DNA from 2 places in the Oceanobacillus picturae genome. Region 1 is predicted to be linked to the other one. Evidence: a T-box and tRNA genes for the amino acid it is inferred to sense, from the RefSeq annotation. Region 1 holds a T-box; the other holds one or more tRNA genes.
What was found. The T-box of region 1 lies ahead of alaS (alanine--tRNA ligase). A T-box ahead of a tRNA ligase gene usually reads a tRNA of that ligase, here a tRNA-Ala.

Region 1 (5,751 bases):
GTTGTAGCCATTTTTACGGAAGATGAAAACACAGATAATGTGGAACAACTTGTCATCGTCTATGATGAAAAAGAAGTGGTGTATGAAAGGAAAGACTACACAAATATTATGCATGCCTACTGTATTTCGATTCATAAATCACAAGGTAGTGAATTTCCGATCGTAATATTACCAGTAGTGTCTGCGTATAACCGAATGCTCCGCAAGAATTTATTATATACAGCAATTACCCGTAGCAAACAATCCCTAATTATTTGTGGGGAACAGCGTGCGTTCGTTCGCGGTATTGAAACAATGGATACAAATAAACGCTATTCAGCTTTAAAAGAACAACTGCAAGCACGACTTGAAAAACCATTAGATGTAAGTGAAGAACACGAAGAAGAGGATATTTCGCCTTATGACTTTATGTAATGTATAATTTGTTACAATTTGGGTAAGCCTAGCTTAATAAGTTTTATGTTAAAGGGGCTTGAGTTAATGCGTTGTCCGAATTGTAATGGCAGGGATATAGGTAAAATTGGCGTACAGCAATATTATTGTTGGACTTGTTTTATTGAAATGGCGGTCGTCAACGATGAGCTAAAAGTTCACCAAGTTGAAGCAGATGGCTCGCTTAGTTCGCTAGATGATCTTTTCTCTCAAGAAGAAAGAAAAATACAATGGTAGTCACCTGAAGCATTAAACGAAGTATGTAGTATGCGAGGGGGACGGACTATGTTCAAAGACAGGAAGGGATTGACTATTCTCTACTGGTTAATCTTTGGTATTTTTCTTTTTTTATTTGTTTATTTAATGATAAAGCTGTTCCCATTTTACGGAGCTGTATTTTCTTTTCTATGGCATTTATTAGCCCCTTTTATCATTGCTTGTTTCATTGCGTACTTGCTTTACCCTGTCATAAATCGAATTCACAGCTTAGGTATTCCAAGAAGCTTGGCAATTTTACTCATTTACTTATTATTCTTCGGAGGTGTGGGTTACTTAGTCTATCGTATTTTTCCAGTTATGTTAATCCAAATCAGGGACCTAAATGAACAGCTTCCACAATTTATTAGTATGTACGAAAAACTTATCTATCGAATGTATGAATATACTTCCTTCTTACCTGAAACGGTCCATGATAAAATTGATGAACTTATTATTCGACTCGAAGGTTTTGTGAATGGTTTGCTTTCAAATATAATAGAAAGTACGACAAAGATATTCGATATGATTGTCGTCATAACGGTTATTCCGGTCCTTGTATTCTATTTTCTCAAGGATGATACCAAAATTAAATCCTATATTAAAAGATATATTCCGGAAAAGTATAAGCCAAGGACAGGTAAAATGGTAAGAGCGGTAGATGAAACAATTGGTAATTATATTCGAGGTCAGTTAATTGTTTGTCTATTTGTGAGCATAACCTCTTTTATTTTATTTCAATTACTTGGTTTGCAGTATGCCCTTCTCTTAGCACTCATTATGGGGATTACAAATATCATACCTTATTTTGGCCCTATCATTGGGGCAGTTCCTGCCGTAGCAATCGCGTTAACAATGTCAGGAAAAATGGTTTTATTTGTTATCCTATCGGTGTTTGTAATGCAGTTAATTGAAAGTAATCTACTTGCTCCTTATATTGTTGGAAAAAGCATAAATATGCACCCTATTGCCATTATATTTGCATTATTACTTGGCGGACAGCTGTTTGGTGTATTTGGTATGATCCTTGCTGTACCTGTCTTTACTACGTCCAAGGTCATCATAAAGCATTTGCTTCATACAGAGCATTAACTTAGGTGGTTTAATAGAGTTTTAGTGGAATGCGGCAAGAGGTTATCAATTCTTGCCGTTACCCTTTTACCCGACGTCTCGGCTTTTTCTTGACATTGGCTAGAATGTTTTCTATAATATCGCTGAACTATAATAAAAAACTGTGCATAGTTTAATAACAATAAAACCAATACGTAGAAGGTTCCAAGTACATGAGAGTCGATTGATAAGAGAGGGTTTTCCTTGGCTGAAAGAAAACCTGAATAGAGACGCATGGAATGCTAAACCAGAGTGCGGTTAATCCCCGTCGGTTTCATACCGTTACCATGATCAAGTGATGAATAAGTCTTATACTTATTTGTAATTAGGGTGGTACCGCGAACGAAACTCGTCCCTGCATTGTGCAGAGAGGGGTTTTTTTGTTTTCTATAAAACATATAGGAGGTATATGGATGAAACAGTTAACATCTGCAGAAGTAAGGCAAATGTATATCGATTTTTTTAAGGGAAAAGGACATCGCGTAGAACCAAGTGCATCACTCGTTCCACAAGAGGATCCGACATTGCTATGGATTAATAGTGGGGTAGCTACACTGAAAAAATATTTTGATGGTAGGGTGATCCCCGATAATCCACGACTTGTAAATGCCCAAAAATCTATCCGAACCAATGATATCGAAAATGTTGGTTTCACAGCAAGACACCATACATTTTTTGAAATGCTGGGTAATTTCTCAATAGGGGATTATTTTAAAAAAGAGGCAATTGAGTGGGCATGGGAATTTTTAACGAGCAGTAAATGGATTGGATTTGATCCAGCATTGCTTTCTGTTACTGTTCATCCAGAAGATGATGAAGCATTTGATATTTGGTTACATGACATAAAGATTCCAGAAGAACGCATCATTCGTTTAGAGGAAAATTTCTGGGATATTGGGGAGGGCCCAAGTGGTCCAAACACAGAGATCTTCTATGATAGAGGAGAGAAATACGGGAATGATCCCAATGACCCTGAACTGTATCCTGGTGGAGAAAATGATCGCTATTTAGAAATATGGAATTTAGTGTTCTCACAGTTTAACCATAATCCAGATGATACGTACACGCCATTACCTAAGAAAAACATTGATACAGGTATGGGACTAGAAAGAATGGTTTCGGTTATCCAGGATGTTCCTACTAACTTTGAAACAGATTTGTTTATGCCTATTATCCAGAAAACCGAAGAACTTGCGAACACCAAGTATGGAAAGACAAAGACAGGGGATACAGCATTTAAAGTGATTGCCGACCACGTCCGTACAGTTAGCTTTGCAATAGGCGATGGAGCAGTTCCTTCAAATGAAGGGAGAGGCTATGTTCTTAGAAGACTATTACGTCGTGCCGTACGATTTGCTAAAGAGATCGGCATAGAAAAACCATTTATGTTCGGACTTGTCGAAACAGTAGGCAACATCATGAAGGAGTTTTATCCAGAAGTGTTAAAACAACGTGAACTGATTGAGAATATCATTAAAGTTGAGGAAACACGTTTCCACGAAACCTTAAATGATGGCTTAGAGATTTTGAGCACGATCATTAAAAAAGAAAAAACAAAGGGTAGCAATGTCTTTCCAGGGGTGGAAGTCTTCCGTCTTTATGACACGTACGGTTTTCCTAAAGAATTAACGGAAGAGTACGTGGAAGAACAAGGATTTACGATCGACCTTGAAGGCTTTGAAAAAGAAATGAAGAAACAGCGTGAACGTGCAAGGAATGCCCGTCAAAAAGTAGATTCTATGCAGGTTCAAGATAGTCTTTTAGGAGATATAGACGTAGACAGTGAATTTGTCGGCTATAACGAGCTGGAAAAAGAAACAAAACTTGCTGCCATTATTAATGAAAATGAAAGAACAGATGTAGCAAAAGAGGGCGAGGAAGTCTTTTTACTACTTGATCGCACCCCATTTTATGCCGAAAGTGGTGGACAGGTAGCGGATAAAGGCTGGCTCTATTCAGAAAAAGGGACTGCTTATGTAAAGGATGTTCAAAAAGCGCCAAAAGGGCAGCATGTTCACCATGTAACAGTAACCGAAGGAGAGCTTCGTACTGGGGATAACCTCAAAGCGAAAATAGATAATCCGTTTAGAGCGGCAGTCGTGAAAAACCATACTGCAACACACTTGCTACACCAAGCATTGAAGGATGTACTAGGTGATCATGTTAATCAAGCTGGTTCCCTTGTGAGTCCAGATCGACTGCGCTTTGACTTTTCTCATTTTAACGCAGTGACAGATGAAGAATTACAGCAAATTGAAACAATTGTAAATGAAAAAATATGGGAATCTATGCCGGTTAAGATTGAGACGATGCAGAAGGACGAAGCCAAAGAAATGGGGGCAATGGCCCTGTTTGGTGAGAAATATGGTGATGTTGTCAGGGTTGTACAAATGGAAGACTATAGTATTGAACTTTGCGGTGGCTGTCATGTTTCCAATACGTCAGAGATTGGTCTGTTTAAGATCAGCTCAGAAAGTGGGATTGGGGCAGGAACAAGAAGAATTGAAGCAGTTACGAGCAAGCATGCTTACACATTCCTGAATAGTAAGCTGCATGTATTACGAGAGGCTGCAAGTCAAGTGAAATCAACAGATGAAAACGTTCCAGAGCGTATTAATGGTCTATTCCAGGAAATTCGCACACTACAGAAGGAAAATGAATCATTGAACGCGAAACTTTCCAATGTAGAGGCTTCTTCCATTTTAGATAAAGTAGAAAAAAGCCAAGATATCCCGTTTCTTGCTCAAAAAGTAAATGTAAAAGATATGAACCAGTTACGGAACATGGTTGATGAATTAAAACAAAAACTAGGATCTGGTGTCATTTTATTAGCAGCAGAAAATAATGGAAAAGTGCAACTAGCTTCAGGTGTTTCCAAAGATTTAATTGAACGTGGCTTACAGGCTGGACAACTTATCAAGTTAGCAGCTGGAATTTGTGGCGGTGGTGGCGGTGGCCGCCCAGATATGGCACAAGCAGGTGGAAAAGACACCAGCAAAATCGGTGATGCTCTATCTGTAACGAGCGAATATATTGCGGATAATCTGAAATAATTTCCTTTCAGCTTGTAACGAGCGATAGGAATAAGTATAATGAAACACACAGACATGTTAGAATGAATTTAACGGTGACAGGTTCGGGAAAATCTGTTTGCAGGCTGGTTTGAATAGAACAAATCTATTAATCAAAGCAGAAATAAAGTGTTATTCTAAGATCGAGGTGTCATGATGAGCTCAATTGATAAAACGATGAAATTTAATTTTTCGGAGGAACCTTTTGATCAGGATATAAAGGAAATTCTTTTTACCGTGCATGAAGCGCTACGTGAAAAAGGATATAATCCGATCAATCAGATTGTGGGTTATTTACTATCAGGTGATCCTGCATATATCCCGCGCTACAATGATGCAAGGAATTTGATCCGTAAAATTGAGCGGGATGAAGTCATAGAAGAGCTGGTCAAATTTTATTTAGAACAACAGCAAAGGAATAACTAAATGAAAATACTAGGACTGGATGTAGGCTCCAAAACAATCGGTGTTGCTGTAAGTGACGCATTTGGTTGGACTGCTCAAGGGCTTACTACAATCGAATGGAATGAAGAGAGCATTACTTCTGCAGACTCAAAACTTGCAGAAATTATAGCAGAGAACGAAATTGGAAAAGCCGTCATTGGCCTTCCTAAAAATATGAATGGTTCTATTGGGGAACGTGGCGAAGCATCTCAGCGTTATGCAGAACATATCGAAAAAACCCATCACATTGATACCGTATTATGGGATGAACGTCTAACGACTGTAGCTGCTGAACGTGTTCTTTTGGAAGCAGACATGAGTAGGAAGAAAAGGAAGAAAGTTATCGATAAGATGGCTGCCGTGATGATATTGCAAGGCTTTCTAAATCAAAAATAAAGGAGTGATATAAATGGCACTAGAAGAAAAAGAGCGTATCATA
Region 2 (5,751 bases), on a different contig from region 1:
GTATGAACCAGCCAATTACTTGATAGTCGGGGGAGCAATTCTAATCTCTTGCTTCTTCTATATAGCATTAGGAACCTTAATGGGACTTCTGACAAAATCTGTTGTGGAAGCATCTGTCGTAACATTACCTGTTATGTTTATATTTTCTTTTGGCTCTTTATTTCTAACGCTAATCGAGGAGTATCCAATTCTTACTTTTATTGAATTTTTGCCGAACGTTCAACTGGTCGAACTAGCAAAAGAAGTAGAAGCAGGCGCTATGTTTGCCGACTTATGGAGCAACTTTGCTATCATTCTAGCCTGGATTGTAGTAGCAAGTATCTTAACAGTTGTCGTTTATAAGAAAAAGGAAATGGAAGCTTAATGGATGTAATGTTTTAACACGCGAAGCACTGCAGGGGTGTAACCTAGTCTTTATCTCTGGTGCTCGATATAACGAATTGGTATAAAAACACCGAAAAACATCAGATTTATTTCGAAATCGTGATGATTTTTCGGTGTTTTGGTATATCTGACTCTATTTTAGTTCTTTATCTAAAAATGCGTAGAAGTTGACCCATTCTTCAATAATTTTGGATGTTGGTTTTCCAAGTCCATGTCCGGCTTTGGATTCTAAGCGTAGGACAATAGTAGAATCCTCATGCGCTTTTTCCTTTAATGTTGCAGCAAATTTTTTCGCATGGGCTGGAACAACCCTGTCATCACTTTCCGCCGTTGCGATTAATAATGGAGGATATTTTATTCCCGCTTCCACATTGTGGAGTGGGGAATAAGCATAGAGAAATGGGAAGTGTTCAGCGTTGTCAGCACTACCATACTCTGGAATCCAGTAGCGACCAATGGTGAATTTATGGTAACGTAGCATATCAATTACGGGAACACGGCAAATGACTGCACCAAACAAATCTGGACGTTGTACCATACACGCAGCAACAAGCAGGCCGCCATTTGATCCCCCCATAATCGATAGCTTTTCTTTACGGGTATAATTATTGGTAATTAGCCATTCTCCTGCCGCGATGAAGTCATCGAAGACGTTTTGTTTGTTCTCCAGCATTCCAGCTTTATGCCATGCTTCCCCGTACTCTGTCCCGCCGCGAAGGTTGGCAACAGCATAAACGCCACCTTTTTCTAGCCAGCGGAGAACAGCTGGGTTAAAGGACGGAGTCATACTAACATTGAAGCCGCCATACCCATAAAGCAAAACGGGATTTTGACCATTGAGCTCAAGATCTTTACGATAGGTGATAAACATAGGCACTTTCGTTCCGTCTTTAGATGGGTAAAAGACTTGAACTGTTTTAAATGGGTCTGTATCTACAGTCATTTCGGACTCTGCTACCACGTCTAATTCATTACTTCCTACATGGTATGAATAAACTGTCGTTGGGTTTAAGAAGGAAGTAAGACCAAAGTATAAAATGTCTTCCTCTTTGTTCCGCGAAATATCGGTAAGTGAGCCTAGTATCGGCAACTCAATTTCATGTTTATACACACCATCTTTACTGAAGAGATGAAGTTGATGATGAGCATCCTGCTGGACTGCGACTACTAGGGTCTCGTTTAACGCTACTACATATTCTAGAACGCCTTGCTGCTCGGAAATGACTTCTTTCCAGTTCTCTTTTTGAGGGGCATTTATATCAATGGCCACGACCCTTCCCATTGGTGCCAGGTGGTTCGTTTGAAAATAGAATAGGCTTCCTTCGTTTGTGATATAGCTATACTCTGCATCTTGTTGATCTAGAAATTTAATAAAAGCATCCTCAGAATTAATTGGTTTAATATAGATTCTATTCTCTGTGGCAGTACCTTCGTTTACGTATAAACCAATATATTTCTTATCATCGCTAATAAATGCAGAAAACATTAATTCCTTATCTTCTGGCTGTTCATGTACAAGGATGTCATCTTGTTGTTTGGTCCCTAGCTTATGGAAATATACAGTGTTGAAATTACTCTCATCCTCTGGGGAGACTGTGCCCGGCTCTGGGAATCGGCTGTAATAAAATCCACTATCATCAGGAGACCAGGCAATGCTCGAGAATTTCACATGCTGAATGTGATCCTCTAGTTTTTCATTGTTTGCTACATCAATGGCATGTATTTCTTGCCAGTCACTTCCATGAGTTGAAGTAGCAAAGCTTATATATTGCCCTGAGTAACTAATGGCATAATTGGTCATCGCTACCGTTCCATCCTCGCTCAGTCTATTCGGATCAATAACGATGGATTCCTGTCCATTTTTTTCTTTATATAAAACAGCTTGATTTTGTAGCCCTTCATTACGTTGATAAAAAAGGGTTCCCTTTACTTTTTCTGGCACAAAATGCTTTGTATAGTGAAATAACGCCTCAAGTTTTTCTTTGTCAGTATGCTGACTAGGTGCTGTCGTGAAGTAATCTGCACACTCTTTTCCAAGTTGGTTGCTCCATTCAATCGAGTCAGTTGAATCAGGATTCTCTAGCCAACGGTATGGGTCACTAACCTTTGTTCCATGAAAATCTTCCACGATACTATCTTTTTTTACCTTTGTCATCTGTAGATCCCCCTCTTGTTCTTATCTAGCTACATTCGACAAAAAAGACGGGAATCCTTCTTAGTTAAGCCTTATCTGCCTTTTAAATCTCGGTGAGGGGAACAAAAAAGGCCAGCAGAATTTCTGCTGACCTTTTACCTTTTCTATTATGGAGCATAGCGGGCTCGAACCGCTGACCTCTTCGCTGCCAGCGAAGCGCTCTCCCAGCTGAGCTAATGCCCCGGACAAGTAAATATTATACTTTGTCCTAACTTATTTTTCAAGTATTAAAAATAAGTCATATCACAGGGGATATGTTTTGATTGGTTACATAGAACTGTTTTTCGTCATTTATAGTTCAATAGTTCTGAATTTACATAAACTTAACTAAAATGCGATAGATTATTACAAACTGTTATGCCATATTAGAAATGTGTCAACTTATGGCATAATACTAAATTTACTGGAGGGTCTTCATGCAAAATCTGTTTAGGAAAAAGTCTTTCTCTGTTTTTCTCATTTTCACGTTAATTTTTACAAATTTTGTACCGGTTATTAACGTTGCGGCAGCAGAGACAACCACAGATGAATTACTTATTTCAGAGTACGTAGAAGGTAGTTCTTATAACAAAGCCATCGAACTTTATAACGGTACGGGAACTGATGTTAATCTAGCAAACTATCAACTCGCATTGTATAGCAATGGGGGGGGAACTGCTGGTAATACTCTCAACTTAGATGCAACATTAGAGAGTGGTGAAGTTTACGTGATAGCGCATGCTGAGGCTGGAAATGAAATTCAGTCTGAAGCTGACCTCACAAATTCTTCTGTCGTCAATTTCAATGGAAATGATGCAGTCGCTCTGTTGAAAGATGAAGAAGTAATTGACGTTGTTGGAGACATTGGAAATGATGCGGATTTCGGTAAAGATCAGACACTAGTACGACATCAATCGATCGCATCACCATCCGCAACCTACAATGCTGAGGATTGGGAAGTGTATGAACAAGACACTTTCTCATCATTAGGAAGCCACATTGGAGGTGGAGAAAGTCCTGAAGAGCCACCAACAGATCCAGGAGACCCGCCAACAGACCCTGAAGTTCCACAAACAGTTTCCGTTGCAGATGCTAGAGGATTAAGTGATGGAACGCGGGTGGAAGTAGAAGGAGTTATTACAGTAAATTCTAATTCCGTTAGTAACGGCAACCAGTTTACTACATACATTCAAGATGAAACAGGCGGAATCAACATATTTAAATACGAACAAGGCGATTTAGAAGAATTGGAAAAAGGAACAAGAGTTAAAGTAATTGGGGAATTAGATACTTATAACGGTTTAAAGGAAGTTTTACCAGATACAATTGATATCATTGCAGAAGGACAAGCAATACCTAATGCACAGTCGCTTTCCATAAAAGAGCTTCAGGGTGATGATGCAGAGGCTTTTGAAGGGGAACTTGTTCAAGTGAATGGTTATATCTCATCCATACCAGGATCTCCAGCGGGTGGCGGGTACAATATTTCGTTTATAGACGAGGATTTGAATTCAACTACATTGCGCGTAATGGAGAATGCTCTAGATGTCTCGCAAATAGAAGAAGGCAAATGGTATGACGTTACAGCGATTGTGAGTCAATACAATAGCTACCAGCTTATCCCAACAGAACAAGATGATTTCGTATTAGCGGAGAACCAGCCTGAGCCTCCTTCAGCAGCTGGAGAGTATGAGGCAACAGTAGATTATGTTACGGATGGGGATACAATTCGTATTAATGAGACGGTTCTTGGTGGGGACAGAGTGCGATTTTTAAACATGGATACACCAGAAACATATGCCGCTCATAATGATGATCCAACACGTAATGAAATTAATGAAAACCAAAAGAAACATGGGGATGCAGCAACAGCATACATGAAGACATTAATTGAGCCTGGCGATACGGTTACAATTAAAGTTGGTGAAGAAGCAACAGATGATTACGGACGTTTGCTTGCAGAAGTTATCACAGAAGATGGTACGAATGTTAATCTTAAAATGGTGGAAGAAGGCTACGCTTCTACTTACTTTATCCCACCATTTAATGAAGAAGCATACCCAATATACCAGAATGCGGTAAAAGAAGCGAAGGATGCAGGGTTAGGTATTTGGAATCCAGAGGATCCATTACTTGAGCTTCCGTTTGCCTTCCGTGCTAATGATGACGAAAAGGGTTTTCTAAGATATGTAGGGAACTCAAATACAGATAAGTACGTCGTGCCAGAAAAGTGGGCTGATGTCCCTGTTGAATACCGTGTATTCTTCTCAAGTGAATCAGAAGCGGAGTCCTATGGCTATACGCCTGCTGGAGAAGAAGAACCGAATGAAGATAATCTGCACGTGCAATTGTTAAGCATGAATGACCTTCACGGAAAAATAGACCAGCAGTACGAGCTAGACCCAGATGGGGATGGCACATTTAATATGTATGGAAGAATGGACTATACTGCAGCAGCTATGAAAGAACGTGCGCAAGAAAATCCAAATACGCTGTTAGTACATGCAGGAGACATGATTGGTGGAAGCTCACCTGTTTCTGGTTTGCTACAGGATGAACCTACCGTGGAAATTATGGAAGAAATGGGATTTGATGTAGGGACTGTAGGAAATCATGAATTTGATGAAGGTACAGACGAGCTGCTACGTATGGTAAATGGTGGAGAGCATCCGGAAGGTCTTGGAACAGAAGGATACGATGGCATGAACTTCCCGAACCTTTGTACAAACTGTGTGTATAAGGACGGTGGAGAGACAGTACTGGATCCTTACTATATTGAAGAAGTAGACGGTGAGCAAATTGGTTTTATCGGTGTAAATACACAAGCATCGGCAGATATGGTAATGCCGGCTGGAATTCAGGATATTGAATTTACCGATGAAGCTACTGCAGTAGATAACGCGGTAGCAGATCTCCAGGCAGAAGGGGTAGAAGCAATTGTTGTATTAGCACATATTCCTGCAGATCAGGATGGTGATGGTGCCTCGGGTGAAGCAGCAGATCTGGCAAGAGAAGTAGATGACGCAGTTGATGTTATCTTTGCTGCACATAATCATCAAGTAGTAGATGGGGTAGTGGATGATAAACTAATTGTTCAAGCTTCCGAGTATGGAAAGGCATTTGCAGATGTTGATTTGGAGATTGATCGCTCGACAGGTGACATTGTTGAGAAAGAAGCAGAAGTTGTCTTTGTA

Region 2: it has a tRNA-Ala gene. The T-box ahead of alaS (alanine--tRNA ligase) is inferred to sense a tRNA for this amino acid. The anticodon was not compared.

Annotation. Positions count from the first base shown of each region.
Region 1 covers NZ_CCAX010000001.1:221,726-227,476, forward strand. Annotated here, with positions in the region: gene recD2 (SF1B family DNA helicase RecD2) at 1-414, shown strand, start outside; gene BN988_RS01085 (hypothetical protein) at 481-669, shown strand; gene BN988_RS01090 (AI-2E family transporter) at 718-1,779, shown strand; T-box leader at 1,945-2,157, shown strand; gene alaS (alanine--tRNA ligase) at 2,211-4,850, shown strand; gene BN988_RS01100 (IreB family regulatory phosphoprotein) at 5,025-5,294, shown strand; gene ruvX (Holliday junction resolvase RuvX) at 5,295-5,708, shown strand; gene BN988_RS01110 (DUF1292 domain-containing protein) at 5,722-5,751, shown strand, end outside.
Region 2 covers NZ_CCAX010000002.1:166,432-172,182, forward strand. Annotated here, with positions in the region: gene BN988_RS11890 (ABC transporter permease) at 1-364, shown strand, start outside; gene BN988_RS11895 (prolyl oligopeptidase family serine peptidase) at 518-2,539, opposite strand; tRNA gene BN988_RS11900 (tRNA-Ala) at 2,689-2,761, opposite strand; gene BN988_RS11905 (5'-nucleotidase C-terminal domain-containing protein) at 2,995-5,751, shown strand, end outside.